Idiomarina loihiensis L2TR: one gene and its partner. The protein of the gene in region 1 binds, or shares a complex with, the protein of each later gene. Links are inferred from orthologs where the notes say so. Each region holds a gene or a part of one and is shown on either strand. Other genes may lie near its edges.

What was found.
Region 2: the proteins of xseA (region 1) and IL_RS10970 are in contact, whole or in part, in a cryo-EM structure (PDB 8TXR), measured with the Escherichia coli proteins. The link is inferred for Idiomarina loihiensis L2TR from one-to-one orthologs.

The regions. Positions count from the first base shown.
Region 1 is NC_006512.1:2,153,197-2,164,453, reverse strand. What follows is about bases 7,104-9,998. They hold xseA (exodeoxyribonuclease VII large subunit), read left to right. Parts: upstream 7,104-7,843; coding sequence 7,844-9,154; downstream 9,155-9,998. Other genes in these bases: IL_RS10335 (alkaline phosphatase), read left to right, coding at 9,230-9,998; IL_RS10345 (alpha/beta fold hydrolase), read right to left, coding at 7,104-7,692. In the rest of the region: type II secretion system minor pseudopilin GspH, read left to right, coding at 1-36; type II secretion system minor pseudopilin GspI, read left to right, coding at 39-431; type II secretion system minor pseudopilin GspJ, read left to right, coding at 421-1,104; type II secretion system minor pseudopilin GspK, read left to right, coding at 1,094-2,080; type II secretion system protein GspL, read left to right, coding at 2,084-3,304; IL_RS10365 (type II secretion system protein M), read left to right, coding at 3,301-3,819; IL_RS10360 (type II secretion system protein N), read left to right, coding at 3,816-4,562; IL_RS10355 (mechanosensitive ion channel domain-containing protein), read left to right, coding at 4,646-5,464; IL_RS10350 (O-acetylhomoserine aminocarboxypropyltransferase/cysteine synthase family protein), read right to left, coding at 5,519-6,787; more of IL_RS10345, read right to left, coding at 6,784-7,103; more of IL_RS10335, read left to right, coding at 9,999-10,537; ppk1 (polyphosphate kinase 1), read left to right, coding at 10,662-11,257. UniProt on the Escherichia coli protein: Bidirectionally degrades single-stranded DNA into large acid-insoluble oligonucleotides, which are then degraded further into small acid-soluble oligonucleotides.
Region 2 is NC_006512.1:2,272,826-2,277,674, forward strand. What follows is about bases 781-3,466. They hold IL_RS10970 (exodeoxyribonuclease VII small subunit), read left to right. Parts: upstream 781-1,848; coding sequence 1,849-2,085; downstream 2,086-3,466. Other genes in these bases: IL_RS10960 (flagellar motor protein MotB), read right to left, coding at 781-876; pomA (flagellar motor protein PomA), read right to left, coding at 879-1,646; IL_RS10975 (polyprenyl synthetase family protein), read left to right, coding at 2,082-2,969; dxs (1-deoxy-D-xylulose-5-phosphate synthase), read left to right, coding at 2,974-3,466. Outside these bases: more of IL_RS10960, read right to left, coding at 1-780; more of dxs, read left to right, coding at 3,467-4,830. UniProt on the Escherichia coli protein: Bidirectionally degrades single-stranded DNA into large acid-insoluble oligonucleotides, which are then degraded further into small acid-soluble oligonucleotides.

The DNA of each region.
Region 1 (11,257 bases):
TGGCAAGTCAGTATTTCTGCCGAGGCTCCGGAGTAACTATGCGGTGGGTGCGTGGCTTTACCTTAATTGAAGTGATGGTTGCCTTGTCGGTGTTCAGTCTGGCGGCACTTGCTGCACTACAGGCCGCTAGTGGGCATCTGACCGGGTTAAGTGCTTTGCAGGATAAAACCTTTGCTCAGTACGTAGCTTCTAACCGCCTCGCAGAATTGTCGCTTGAACAAAAGTGGCCACTTGAAGATAAACGGAGCGGCCAGCAGGAACAGGCCGATGTTACCTGGTACTGGCAGCAACAAGTGACTGAAACCGTCACGCCGAATGTTGTTGCAGTGACGGTGAAAGTGATGAAAAACGAGGACGGTCGTGAGCACTTTCGGCTAACCCGCTATGTGCGTAAACCGGATTCAGCGGGAGGAACGAGCAATGGTCGTTAACTCCGCAAACAAGGGTTTTACCTTAGTAGAAGTGCTGGTGACCATGGTGATATTTGCCATTATCGGTATTGCCAGCTTTCAGGTTCTGAACCAAATGGTCAATACCGAAGAGCAATCTCAAAAACAGCGCGAGCAACTGGAACGTTTGCAGTTTAGCCAGTTGCTGATACAGCAGGATATTCGGCAAATGGTCGCTAAACCAACACGACCATCGGGTGTCGAAGTGACTCATCAATACCTGAGTAATGATCCGAGTTACTTCGATTCTGACGGCGGTGTGCTGGCCTTTGTCAGAAGTGGTTTTGATAACCCCGGTAACATGATGCCCCGCAGCGAATTGCAGCCGGTAGTTTACCGTTTATGGGATGGGAATTTGCAACGGGTAACCGAGACTTTCGTTAACGATCGCTCCTCAGAGCCATCCGTTCAGACCTTATTAGAAGGCGTTGAAGAACTGTCTTTTCGGTTTTACCGCAGTGATGGCGTGAGTAACGCGAATCAGGGGTTAGAACAAGGCTGGAGCGACAACTGGGAAAGCGCAGGTGATTTGCCTCAAGCCGTTGAAGTGACCATTCGTAGCAAAAACTTTGGCACCATCAGACGCGTGTTTTTGATAGCCGCAGTAGGACAGCAAGTGGAAAGTAATAGCGGAGGGCTGCAACGTGCCAATTAGCCCGCGTAAGTCATCACAAGCCGGAGCGGCACTGATAACCGTCTTGCTGGTTATTGCTATTGTGTCGGTTATTGCAGTGAATTTAGGCGGCAAACTGCAGTTGCAAATAACCCGTATGGGCAACTTGCAGCAAGCTGAACAAAGCTACTGGATGTGGTTAAGCGCAGAGGATGTGCTAAAAGAAGTGCTGCAAACTGAGCTGGAAGAGAACGATGGAGTTGCGCACAAAGAGCAAAACTGGGCTCAGCGCAGCGGACCTTTTCCGGTAGAAGGTGGGCAGATTGCCGCGAAAGTCAGGGATTTATACAGTTGCTTTAACCTTAATAGCCTGGTTACCGATGCAGAAGATCCCGGAACTCTGGAAAAGCGCAAACGACAATACAAAGCGCTGCTGGAAGCACTGGAAATTGATAACTATCAGGCCGAAATTTTAACCGACAGTCTGGTAGACTGGCTGGATGAAGACAGTCAGTTGTCGGGCAGTAACGGTGCCGAAGACCCTGATTACGAGAGTCTACCTAAGCCTTATTTGGCCGCAAACAGTCAACTACTTGAGATGAGTGAACTAAGAATGGTGCGTGGATACAGCGCTAAAGTTGTCAATTCTTTAAACTCTGTTGCTTGCGTTATTCCCAATGAGACAGACTTAAAAATTAATATTAATACTCTGGAACAGGATCAGGCTGCGGTTTTAACCGGGGTTACCGAAGGTAAGCTAGCACTTGCTGATGCTATGGCTTTGTTGAATAACCGGCCGCCTCAAGGCTACGAATCCGATGAGGAACTCGCTGAGTTGGCTGAGCTTTCGGGAGTGAGGTCGGAATTAGAAGGTGAGTTGCCGGAACTGACCGTGAGTAGTGAGTATTTTCAGCTGGTTGCGATGATTCAGTGGGGCGAGGTAGAAATGAGAGCGCGCTCGGTATTACATTTAAACGAAGGTCGAGTACAAACCCTGTACCGGGCGATGGGAGATTAGTTTATGCATGAAACACTGATTCTGCGGTTACCGGCTTATGGTACCGAAGAACCCATACCCTGGTTGGTCTGGCATAAAGGGCAGCAAGAGTTAATAGCCAGTGGAGAGCTGAGTTCGGTAGCAGAGCTTGTTCAGTTAAAAGATAAGGCCAACCGTTGCGAAGTCATTGTGGCCTTGCCCGGGCAAGATGTTTCGATGACAAGAGTGACTTTGCCCGCAGGCACAAAAAGGCATCTGCAGCGCATTATTCCTTATGCTCTGGAAGAAGAGCTGGCGACAGACATTGAGCAACTGCACTTTGCCTGGCCGGATCTAAAAAACACAGAATTGCCAGTTGCTGTAGTCGCCAAAGAACGAATGAATTATTGGCTGCAGGTATTAACCGAAGCCGGCATTGATTCTGCTTTCTGGGTACCCGACTGCTTCTTGTTGCCGCATCAGAACGATACCTGGCAGGCCATTGAGCTTGCCGACAGTGTTATTGTCAGAACTGGTGAGTGGCAGGGCTTTACCATAGAAAAAGAGCAGTTTGCTCAGTTAGCACCAGCTTTTGCTGCTGAACAGAACAGTCCAACAGAAATTATTCACTATGGCGCGCTAAACTGGCCGCAATCGCCAGCACCTTTAATCCCTGCTGATATTGAAGTGCCTTTTACTATCGCGGTGCAAAGTATCGCGACAGGAAATCGTATTAACTTAAGGCAGGGGGCTTATCGCTCACAACGGGCAAAACGTTCAGTTGATTTACCCTGGAAGGGGCTGGCTACTGCTGCGAGTGTACTCTTTGTTTTGGCCGTGTTGTTAAACGGCGTACGCTATTGGCAACTGGAGTCTCAGCGGGGCGCTTTAAAAGCTCAGGCTGAGCAACTTTATCGTGATGCCTTTCCGGGTCAGACTCGTATTGTGAATTTAAAAGTACAGTTGCAACGACAATTGGAAAGCCTTGGACTAGGCAGTGCGGATGAAGCTTCAGTGCTTGCGGTTTTGCAGCAACTGGCTCCGGCGTTTAAGTCGCAGCCTGAACTGCAGCTTGAGTTACTGCGCTTTCAGAACAACGAGTTGCGCTTACAGGCAACTGCCAGTAGCTTTTCTCAATTTGAGGCTTTCCAACAGGCGGCGAAAGCCGAAGGGCTAACTGTTGAAGCGGGTTCAATGAGTAACCGTGGTGAACAAGTTTCGGGTTCTTTAACCGTGCAGCTTGATGGTCAGGGAGCGCAGTCATGAACAGAATTACTCGTCAGTTAATGCCTTATCTGGACTTAGGCAAGCAACGCTGGCAACAGTTTAACCAGCGCGAGCAGAGCTTGTTAGCTGTTTTGGCAGGAGTACTGTTTATTGCTTTTCTGTACTTTGTCATTTGGCAGCCCAGCTCCCAGGCAGTAGCCAATGCAGAGCGTCAGCTTGCAGCTCAACAGCAGCAATACCAATGGGTTCAGCAGGCAATAGCGCGCTATAAAAAACTGGAAGAGAGCAGCTCTGAACAACAAAGTGCATCAGGCTCTGTCAGTCAACGTATCAACCGTGCTGCAGCTGCGCAGGATATTCAAATCGCGCGTTTGCAGCCTCAGGGGCAGGAGTATCTGTTAAGTGTTGATGAGGTGGCTTTTTCTGATTTATTAAGCTTTTTAGCCGAACTGGAGCAACGCCAGGGGTTATCACTAAAAGCTGTTGATATTGCGAAATTAAATACGCCCGGACAGGTGCGTTTACGTAAACTATTAGTAAGTGAGGCTTCATGAACTTAAAACGCTGGATACCCTGGTTAGTGGTCGTGTATCTGGTTGCCATGCTGGTGATGTTACCGGCAAGGGTTATTTACTGGTTTCCTTTACCGGATAACATCAGGCTCTCTCAGGTCAGCGGAAGCTTATGGAATGGCGTTGCCGGGCAGGTCGCAGTTGACGATATCGTACTGAATAATCTTAGCTGGAACTGGCAGGTGTCTTCTGTATTTCTGGGAGAGTTGGTCATGGATGTTAACTTGCCTGCCAAAAGTAACCCGTTTGCGCTGAATGGACGCTTACTGGCAGGGTCCACCAAAGTTGGAGCCAAAAATATAACAGCCAGTGGTGATGTTAATGCTCTGCTGCAGTTGGCAAACACCCGCTTGCCTTTAAAAACCGGAGGTAACTGGCGTTTGTCCTTAGACAGTTTTGTCGTTACTGCGCCCGGCCCGGTACGTTGGTGCGACGAGTTGAAAGGTCAGGCCCGGGGCGAGCAGATTCGGGTGTTGGTTAATAATCAATGGCAGTCGCTGGGAGATTTTCCGGTAGAACTTAGCTGTAACGACGATAACTCGGTGGGCTTAGCCATGAATGGTAATAACAGTTTAGGGTTAGACTTTCAGGGCAGCATTAACAGCCAGAGTTTCAATGCTGAAGGCACAGTGAAGCCGAATCTGGAAACACCTGAAGGGCTGGCTAAAATGATGGAATACATGGGAACGCCGGATTCGCGCGGACGTTACTCATTTCGCTTGTGATCCCACTTGCGGGCATAAACGTTTATGATTACTGTAATAATAAGTCACTAATTAAAGTCTCTGCGGAATAAGGAATAATTTGTATGGATAACATCGTCCAGTGGATTAATGATAATCAGGACATGCTGATAGGTTTCTCGATTAAATTTGTCATCGCTATTGCGATACTAATTGTCGGTAAAATCGTCGCTAACACCGTGACAGGTGTAATGACCAAAGGCATGAAAAAGCGTCAGGTCGACGGTGCTGTTATCAGCTTTGTCGGTGCAATTTTAAAAACGGTGATATTCATTGCCGCTATCATGATGGCACTGTCGCATGTGGGCGTTGAAACTACTTCCTTCATTGCCATACTAGGTGCCGCAGGTCTGGCAATTGGTCTGGCGTTGCAGGGCTCCCTGTCTAATATCGCATCGGGCGTTCTGCTTATTATGTTCCGTCCAATTCGTGCGGGTGAATATGTTGATGCTGGTGGTGTTTCAGGAACCGTTGAGCAAATTAATATCTTTCAGACCATTATGAAAACCCCTGACCGTAAGGTGGTTTTTGTGCCTAACTCTGAAATTATCGGTGGCCCTATTGTTAACTATAACCGAGAAGAATTGCGCCGTATCGACCTGGTTATTGGTGTAAGTTACAGTGCGAATCTACAGCAGACGAAGAAAGCACTGATGGATGTGATTACCAGCGATGAGCGGGTATTAAAAGATCCTGAACCTGTTGTTACGGTGACCAACCTTGGCGATTCGTCGGTCGACTTTAATGTTCGCCCGTGGACGAAAAATGAGGACTACTGGCCGACCCGCTGGGATTTACTAGAGCGAATTAAAGACCGTCTGGATGAGGAGGGCATTGGTATTCCCTTTCCCCAAATGGACGTTCACCTGAAAAAAGACGACTAACGTATTGTTGTTCTGACAAAAGGCCACTTCAACAGTGGCCTTTTTTGTGGGTGCTCAAGCGAGTGCCTGAGAGATATCGGCAATAATATCTTCCGCATTTTCAATGCCAACACATAAACGAATAGCTTCTGGTTTTACGCCAACCGCGGCCTGTTCGCCAGCAGACAACTGCCGGTGAGTTGTGGAGGCCGGGTGGCAGGCCAGTGACTTTGCGTCACCAATGTTGACCAGGCGTTTAAACAGTTTCAGCTTATCGTAAAACTCAACGCCAGCATCGTAGCCGCCTTTAACGCCAAAAGTTAACAGCGACGCAGGAACCCCATTTTTAATATACTTTTTCGCTCGCTCGTAGTTAGTGTGCTCTGGCAGCGCTGCAAAGTTTACCCAGTCTACGCTTGGGTGCGACTGTAAGTATTCAGCCACTTTCAGCGCGTTTTCGCAGTGGCGCTCAATACGCAAAGGTAAAGTCTCCAAACCCTGCAGTAACAGGAAGGCGTTAAAGGGTGACAAGCAAGCACCGGTATTACGCAAAGCGACAGTACGAACGCGGGCTATGAAAGCCGCCGGACCAAAAGCGTCGGTATAGACTACGCCGTGATAAGCTGGCTCCGGTGAGCTAAACTGAGGAAAGCGTTGTTTTTGTTTAACCCAGTCAAACCCTCCGCTATCGACTATTAATCCGCCAACTGAATTGCCATGACCCCCAATGTATTTGGTTAGTGAATGCACCACAATGTCAGCGCCAAAATCAATGGGTTTGCAAAGTATCGGTGTAGCAACCGTGTTGTCCACGACCAGTGGAACTCCATGCTGGTGAGCGACCTCAGCATAGCCTTCTAAATCGGCGATGTTTCCCGCCGGGTTGCCAATACTTTCACAGAATACGGCTTTAGTTTTACCGTCTATAAGTTTGCCTATGTCTTCCGCTTTATCCGATTCGGCAAAACGGACTTCAATGCCAAATGAAGGCAACATATGCTGGAATAGTGTGTAGGTTCCGCCGTAGAGTTGTGGTGTCGTCACTATGTTATCGCCCTGACGGGCAAGCGTAATTAATGCGTACTCAATGGCTGCCATGCCTGAGGCTACGGCAAGTGCGGCGACACCATGTTCAAGTTCTGCGACACGTTTTTCCAGAACATCGTTGGTCGGGTTCATAATGCGGGTATAAATATTCCCTTCAACTGCCAGGTCAAACAGGTCAGCGCCATGCTGTGCGTTATCAAACTCGTAGGAAACGGTTTGGTAAATGGGAGTAGCTACTGACTTAGTCGTTGGGTCAGTTTCATAGCCGTGGTGGATGGCCAATGTTTCGTCTTTCATACGGACTCCAGTTCAGATTCAGTTAAAAAATGCGTTAAAGCCGATTGGTACTGTTCAACATTCTTGATAAACCCGTCGTGGCCGAACGGCGTTTCAATAGTGACCCGGCCAAATGGGTTGGGAAGTAAGCTTTCCAGTTCATTCACCAGGCTGGGCGGGGCAATAGCGTCGTTGTTAAAGTCGACTAGCTGCACTTTTGCCTGCACGCGGGTTGGATTAATACTGTAATCATTGAGTATTGGCGTAAGGTGCGTAAATAAGCTGCGGCAGCCATTGCCGTTTTGCTTCAAGAGTTTTTCGCCCTGATACAGTAAGTATTCAAAGGCATCGTCCGCATGATTAAAACGTTGTTCGAATTCTTCCGCGGTGCGATAACTCAGCATGGCCAGCGCCCGCGCCAGAATAATGCCTGACTGTTTATCATCGCATCGTTGAATGAGCGCTTGCTGAAAGTAGCGCAGTAACGCTGAATGTACTGACGGCTTATGAGCGGCGCCAATAGCACTTAAACGTGGCAACTCAGTTGGGTGGTCAGCGGCATACTGAAGTCCCAGAACGCCACCGAAAGACCCCCCGATCCATGCCTGTAAGTTGTCGGTTTCCTGTTTAAGTGCGTGTCGTATGGCTTCACTGTGTTGCTGCACCGTTAAAGGCACCGACGGACACTCTGATCCTCCTATGCCGCCGGGGTAATCGAAGCTGATGACTTGCACATCAGTCAGCTCTGAAAAGAGCGGATGCAGCGACTGCCACCAGCCACTTTCATCAGCTTTCCAGATTTGGCCACTGGCACTGATCCCGCCCTGAACAACAACGACCGGTTTATCAGGATCGCCATAGCGATAACCTTTAAGACGTGCGAACGGAGTGTTTGCATAAAAACTGCGGGCAACTGGCTGAACCATAGTTAACCTCAATATTCTGAGTGAGGTTTTGACTGTAATAAATAGATATCAGGACGTCAAGACATTTAGACGTCCAAATTGGCTGGGCGTATTTGAGTGCGAGCGGAATATGGTATGATTTATCTTTCATTTCAAAATAAGAGTGATGCCCATGGTGTATTCGGTCAGACAGTTAAATACTGAGATTCGACAACTGTTAGAGCAAGGCTTTGGTCAAATAAGCCTGGTTGGAGAAATCTCAAATTTTGCAGCGCCGGGTTCAGGACACTGGTATTTCACTTTAAAAGACGAGCGGGCTCAGGTTCGCTGCGCTATGTTCCGCAATGCGAATCAGCGTGCAAAGGTTCGGCCGCAAAATGGTATGCAGGTACTGGTAAGAGCCAAAGTCACGGTTTATGAACCGCGGGGCGACTACCAACTGATTATTGAGCAGGTTGAAGACGCTGGTCAGGGGCTTTTACAGCAGCGTTATGAACAGCTAAAAGAGAAATTGTCAGCCGAAGGGTTATTTGCGGCAGAACGCAAGCGCTTACTACCCGACCATATTCGCAAAGTCGGCGTGCTGACCTCACCCACCGGCGCTGCTATCAAAGACATTCTGGCGGTGATGAAACGCCGCGACCCCGGCGTCGAAGTGATTATTTATCCGAGCGCGGTACAGGGAGAGGCAGCGGTTCCGCAGTTGCAGGCTATGCTAAAAACGGCATTTGAACGTAATGAAGTGGATGTACTGTTAGTCAGCCGTGGCGGTGGCTCTCTGGAAGACTTGTGGTGTTTTAACGATGAGACTTTTGCGCGTCTTTTGGCAACCGCGCCCATGCCAACCATTAGCGCTGTAGGTCATGAGATTGATTTCACTATTGCCGACTTTGTTGCCGATGTCCGCGCTCCTACACCTTCCGCAGCCGCTGAGTTAGTTACCAGAGATCAACAACAACAACAGCAAAAAGCGCAGGCACTGCAACAGCGCTTAGGGCTGGCGCAGCAAAGATTGCTGCAGCGTTTACAGCAACGTTGGCAATTTTTACAAACCCGGCTGCAACAGCAGCACCCGCAACGACAATTGCAACAACAGTCGCAATTAGCCGATGAACTGCAAGCCCGAGCTAACCGGGCTTTGCAGAACCGGCTGGCGCGGCAGAAGCAGCAAGTGTCATATTTACATGGGCGCCTGCAGGCAATGCATCCGCAAAAAGAGTTACAGCGTTTGCAGCAAAAACTTCAGACGCAGCAGCAACGATTACCGCAGGTTATGCAACGAGTTTTAAAAGACAAGCGAACTCAGCAGCAACAGTTGATGCAGGCTCTGAACCTTGTCAGTCCTTTGAATACTCTGGAAAGGGGCTACGCTATTGTCCGTACAGAAAAGGGTGATGTGGTTCGTAGCGAGAAGCAAGTGACTGTGGGTGAATCAATAGAAGTTCGTCTGGCTGACGGTAATATTACCGCTAAACGGCAATGATTCTGCGGCTATTGTCATATTCCTGACATTCGCGCTTTGTTATACTGACTAGGTTATTCACAAAGGAGTCGTGGTATGAAACTCAAAGCACTGGCAGCCGGTATTGGACTGGCGTTGGCATCTACAATGGTGCAGGCAGAAGAACAGAAACCCAATATTATTTATATTATTGGTGACGGTATGGGATTTGAATATATTAGCGCGTACCGTTATGCCATGTCTGATTTAGACAGCAAAACGATTGCTGAAACTGAGTTTGATGCCATGCTGAAAGGCGCCGCAACAACCTATCCTGATGATAATACCTGGGTTACTGACTCAGCTGCGGGTGCAACCGCTCTGGCTACAGGCGTTAAAAGTTACAATGGCGCTATTGCGGTCGATTCAGATAAATATCCGCTGCAGAGTATCATGGAACTGGCTCGTGAAAATGGCTGGTCAACGGGTTCGGTATCGACATCACAAGTTAATCATGCAACACCGGCATCGTTTTTCACTCATCACCCGTCGCGCTACGAATATAATCAAATAGCCGACAAAATTGCGACTCAGGTGGTTGAAGGTAAGCCGTCTTTTGACGTCATGCTAGGTGGCGGACAAAGCTATTTTAACCGTGACGACAAAAACTGGCTGGATGTATTGCCAGAGCATGGCATGCAGGTAGTAACCGATATGCAAAAGCTAAACTCGGTTGACTCTACGCCTGTAATGGGGCTTTTTGCAGAAAAAGGTCTGCCGTTTGCTATTGATGGCGATGTTGATGCGTTGGCCAATATGACACGTACCGCTTTGCGCTTATTGGATAAAAAGCAGCAGCCGTTTGCTTTAATGATTGAAGGCAGCGAAATTGACTGGTGTGGTCATGCTAACGACATTGCTTGTGCCGTACACGAAATGGACGGGCTAAACCGCGCCTTGAAAGTGGTGAGTGAATACCGCGAAAACAACCCCAATACCTTAATTGTTATGACGGCTGATCACTCAACTGGCGGTCTGACACTAGGGCGTGACGGCGAGTATGCCTGGCATTCTGACCGTGTTATGAAAATTAAAAGCTCTATTGCGTCCATGAGTAAGGAAATGCTGACCATGGATACGGATAGCTGGGCGGAGTATGTAGCTGACAAAGTTAACTTTGAGCTGACTCAGGAGTATCTTGATGAACTTGCTATTGCTGCTGAAAAAGAAGGTGAAGAGCAGCAGGAGGCTCTGCATCAGGCATTGGTCTATATAACGGGCGATATTACCGGCACTGGCTGGACAACCAGCGGACACACCGGCGTTGATGTTCCTGTCTTCGCCGACGGCCCGTATAGCGAGAACTTCGGTGGCTATATGGACAATACTGATATTGGCAAGCAGCTAATAAAAGTCGTTAAATAATCCCTCTTTGTAAGTTCCCTCCGACAGTCGCGTTTTATAACGCGACTGTCATATTACTGTCATAAAAATACAGTCCGAGTACGCTAGGCTAGTGGCATGATGTATCTGTTGCCATGTCTACGCTATGAAATTTTTTAATAAAGAACTAAGCTGGCTTTCCTTTAACGAACGAGTGTTGCAAGAAGCTGCTGACAGCACGGTTCCGGCAATTGAACGAATTCGCTTTCTCGGAATTTTTTCCAGTAATATGGATGAGTTTTTTCAGGTGCGCGTGGCTGACGTAAAGCGCCGTATTTTCTTTAGCCAGGGGACAGAAGAGCGTGAACAATATGAGCAGTTGATGGCACAGTTGCAAAAAAAAGTTGTGTTGCTGCAAAAACGCTTTGATGAAGTACTGGAAGAAGTCTTAGAAACCTTAAGAAAAAATGGTATTTCACTACTAAGCATTGACCAGCTGAACGAGGAAGAAAAGCAAAGGCTGAAGCGTTTTTTCACGGAAAAAGTACAGCGTTTTATTGTGCCTATATGGGTTAATGGTAAAGGGAACCTTTCTAATATTATCCGCGAAGATGAAACCTATCTTTGTGTTGAAATTATTAACGCTGACGGCAAACAGTATGCGCTGCTGGAAGTGCCATCTGATCAAATGGATCGCTTTATTAAGTTGCCTGCTAAGGGGCGCAGTAAAAAGCACAAGCTTTTGTTTTTAGATGACATTCT
Region 2 (4,849 bases), 120 kb from region 1 along the record:
ACGACGGTTTCGCTTGCGGTTTTCTTCCGAGTTATTCGGCACCAATGGCTTAGTATCCGAGTAACCCATAACCACCAGACGATCTTCGCTAAAGTCATCCACTTTCAGCATTTCTTCTGCAACCGCAACCGCTCGCTTACTGGAGAGATCCCAGTCCGATGAGTAGATTTCCGATACCAGTTTTTCATTATCACTGTGGCCAGAAATAGTGACCTCACCCGGAATATCTTTCAATGCCCCGGCAACCTGCTGAATAATAGGCCGGAACTGCGGCTGTAAAAATGCCGAACCTTCAGGAAATGAGCCTTGTTCACGTATGCGAATAATAATTTGCTGACCGTGCTGCTCAAGCTCAATAGTGCCAGCTTTAATCTCATTCTCAAGCTGCCGCTCGATACGACGCATAAGCTCCTTAGATACCTGCGTCATAGCTTCAGTATTTTCCGCTTCTGCCTCTTTTTGGTCATCCGCGCTGTCGGACTCCTGACCGCCCCGCTCGGTTTGCTGACCACCGGCAAAGTCGGACTCACCTTCCTGAAATTCCAGCATCTGCTGCGTCATTTCTACGGTCTGCTGCTGGATAGTTTCAATGGGCGTTGGCTCTGGCCGCCCGGGACGGAACTCCTGAGCGATAACACTGGTACCCTTAGGAATGTCTTTCACTTCAATTTTATTTTGCACACCTAAAGCGTACTTCATTGAACCGGCTATTTGCTTAAACTTCAGCACGTCCATTTCGGAGAAAGCCAATAACAGCACGAAGAAGCACATGAGCAAGGTCATGAGATCGGCAAAGGTTGCCATCCACATAGGCAATCCCGGGGGCGGGCAATTGCAGTCCTCTTGTTCTTCGTCTCTGACTTTCTCTGAGGCCATAACTACTCGTCCTCATCCTCGTTACCAATACGCTTAGATTCAGCTAAGTAATTACGTAAAATACCTTCAATGACACGAGGGTTCTGACCGTCCTGAATACCTAAAATGGCGTCCAGTATCAGTTGCCGGTTCAGCTTTTCCTGTTCGGCCCGTAGCAATAACTTATTCGCGATAGGAATGGCAATAACGTTGGCTAAAAAGGCACCATAAAGGGTGGTTAACAAAGCAACGGCCATGGCTGGGCCTATCGCTTTGGGGTCATCCATATTAGACAGCATCGCAACCAGACCAATCAGGGTACCAATCATACCCATAGCCGGTGATACATCGCTCAGTATTTTGAATACCCGGGCGCCCTCTTCATGGCGGGCAAAGCTCATTTTTATATCTTTCGACAAGGTTTGGCGGACAACTTCGGCATCGTGACCGTCAACCAGCATGTCTACGCCTTTACGAAAGAATTTGTTCGGAATTTCCGCTTCTTCAAGCGCCAGAAAGCCACCTTTACGCGCCGAGTCAGCCATCTCAACAGCCGTATCGATAAGCTCTTGTGGATGTTCAATTTTAAAGAAAAACGCCTTAACGACCACTTTCCCCGTGCCCAGAAACTGGCCCAGAGAAAAGTTCGCTAAGGTTATAAATAATGAACCGCCGAAGACGATAAAGAACGATTGGGTATCTAAAAACAGGGTTATGTCCCCACCCAGAACCATAGCAACGACGACAAAGCCGATGGCCCCTATAATTCCTAAGAGCGTTGCTATATCCACTCAGCCTTCCTCCCCGATTTGAGTTTTCATTTATGCTGTTGTGCTCATTCTTAAACAATCGCGTCGCGCTTACAAGCGACATCTGTTCATCTTACACAGGAATAATGAGATCATCGGCTGACATTCAGGATTCTTTATCGGATAATTAACTTTCATTCTATTAGCAATGCGGCTCATAACAGATTTTAAGGCAGACTTAGCTATGGCAGACGAACAGAAACAGCAATCTTTCGAACAGGCTCTGGAGCAGCTAGAGCAACTGGTTAATGAACTGGAACAAGGCGACTTACCGCTTGAGCAATCGCTGAAAAAATTCGAACAAGCCATTGCCTTGTCACGTTCCAGCCAGCAACAATTGCAGCAGGCTGAGCAAAAAGTGACAACTTTGTTGGCTGAACAGCAATCTGGAAATGATGAAAGCAATGGAGAACTGATGTGACGATTAACTCGTTAACAGCAGCAACACGAGAACAAGTCGATTCATTCTTAAAGCAAGCGCTCGCGCAGTTAACCCTGAACCCGCGTCTGAACCAGGCCATGCAGCACGGAGTGTTAATGGGCGGAAAACGTATTCGCCCCTATCTGCTGGTGACCGTTGCCGATATTTGTGGCGCCAATAAGAATGACGCTCTGCAAGCCGCTGCCGCTGTTGAGTTGATACATGCTTATTCTTTAATTCATGACGACTTGCCAGCAATGGATGATGACGATTTACGCCGTGGTCAGCCGACTTGCCACATTGCTTACGACGAGGCGACAGCGATTTTAGCCGGAGATGCGCTACAGACACTGGCTTTCGAAGTCTTAACCGAAAACCGTATGGAACAATTACCCAGTGAACGACAGCTGCAATTAGTTCAGGTACTGGCTAAAGCCAGCGGTGCCCGCGGCATGTGTGCAGGTCAGGCAATAGACTTACAGGCAACAGCTAAAATCGTCACTGAAGACGCACTAGAGCAAATGCATTTAAGTAAAACCGGCGCGTTGATAACCGCCGCCGCCACTATGGGTGTATTGTGTGGTAATGACAATGCGCAACAATGGCGGGAAAAGTTTGAGCAGTTCGCTCATTATCTGGGGCTGGCATTTCAAGTACAGGATGATATCCTCGACGTAACAGGTAATACTGAAGCTCTGGGCAAACCTCAGGGGTCAGATACCGCGTCTGAAAAATCAACTTACGTGCGTTTGCTCGGTATTGAAGGTGCTCAGCAACGCCTGCAAAACTTACACCATAAAGCACTACAGTCGTTAAGCGATATCCCTTACAATACAGACAGACTTGAACAATTTTCCGACTTGCTGTTAAAGCGGGACCACTAACTGAATGACTCAACAATATCCGTTACTTGATAAAATTAACTCCCCCGCTGACCTGCGCCGTTTACCGCGGACGCAATTGCCGGAACTGTGCGCAGAAATTAGACAGTTTTTATTAACCTCAGTGAGCCAAAGCAGCGGCCACCTCGCGTCAGGTTTAGGCACCGTAGAGCTTACGGTTGCCCTGCATTATGTGTATCACACACCAGAAGATAAGCTGGTTTGGGACGTTGGCCATCAGGCTTACCCACATAAAATTCTGACCGGGCGTAAACAACGGTTGCACTCTATTCGTCAAAAAGACGGGCTTCACCCTTTTCCCTGGCGCGAAGAGAGTGAATACGATGTGCTCTCAGTCGGGCATTCAAGTACGTCTATATCAGCAGCGTTAGGCATGGCGGTAGCAGCGCAAAGGCAAAGTCTACGACAAAAAGTCGTCTCTATTATCGGCGACGGTGCAATGACCGCCGGTATGGCATTTGAAGCCATGAATCATGCTGGTGATATAAAACCAGATATGTTGGTGGTGCTGAACGACAATGACATGTCTATTTCAGAAAACGTTGGTGCTCTGAACCATCATTTCGCCCGCCTTTTATCTGGTCGTTTTTATACCTCGCTGCGGGAAGGCAGCAAAAAATTACTCAGCCCGCTGCCTCATATTCGTCATTTTGCCAGCCGTGCCGAAGAGCACATGAAGGGCATGATGGCACCGGGCACTATTTTTGAAGAGCTGGGATTCAATTACATAGGCCCGATAGACGGCCATGATGTTGATACTCTGGTTGATACGTTATCGAACATGCGCAGTTTAGGCGGTCCGCAGTTGCTGCACATTGTGACGCAAAAAGGCAAAGGTTACCGACCTGCAGAGAGAGATCCTATTGGTTACCATGGCGTGCCAAAGTTTGATCCCAAAGAGTCCAGCCTGCCTGAGAAAGCACCGGGTATTCCCAGCTATTCTGAAATTTTTGGCCAATGGCTGTGCGATACCGCAAGTAATGACAAGTCGCTAATGGCAATAACACCGGCGATGCGTGAAGGTTCCGGTATGGTGACGTTTTCACAGCAATATCCACAACAGTACTTTGACGTGGCTATAGCTGAACAGCACAGTGTGACTTACGCAGCGGGCCTGGCTATTTCAGGACTGAAACCGGTTGTCGCCATTTACTCCACCTTTTTACAGCGCGGTTATGATCAGCTCATTCACGATGTCGCTCTGCAAAACCTTGATGTGCTCTTCGCCATTGACCGTGCCGGTATTGTCGGTGCCGATGGCCCCACTCACCAGGGCGCATTTGACTTAAGTTACCTTCGTTGCATACCTAATATGGTGGTAATGGCTCCCAGTAATGAACAAGAGTGTCTGGACATGCTAACCACCGGGTATCAGTACAAAGGTCCGGCAGCAGTTCGTTATCCCCGTGGAGCCGGTGTTGGTCTGGAGCTTCGTAAGGGTAAAGTTATTGATATAGGAAAAGCTCAAACCCTTACTGAGGGGCAGAATATTGCTTTCCTTAATTTTGGTACCCTGCTGCCGGAAGTGGAAGCAGCGGCAGCCAAATTTAATGCCACCGTTGTCGATATGCGTTTCATAAAACCTCTGGACACAGCTTGTCTGGACCAGTTAATGACAACCCATTCAGTGCTGGTAACTGTAGAGGAAAATGTCATAGCAGGCGGCGCAGGCGGTGCCGTGAGCGAATACGTAGCCCAACACAAAGCAAGCCCGCAAGTGTTAACAATAGGCTTACCGGACGAGTTTATTAAACATGGTTCGCAAGGTGAAGTTCGTGCCGAACTGGGTCTGGATGCCGCAGGTATTGAGCGGCAGGTGAATGACTTTATAAAAAAAAGCTGAAGTATATGGCAAGGTCAGG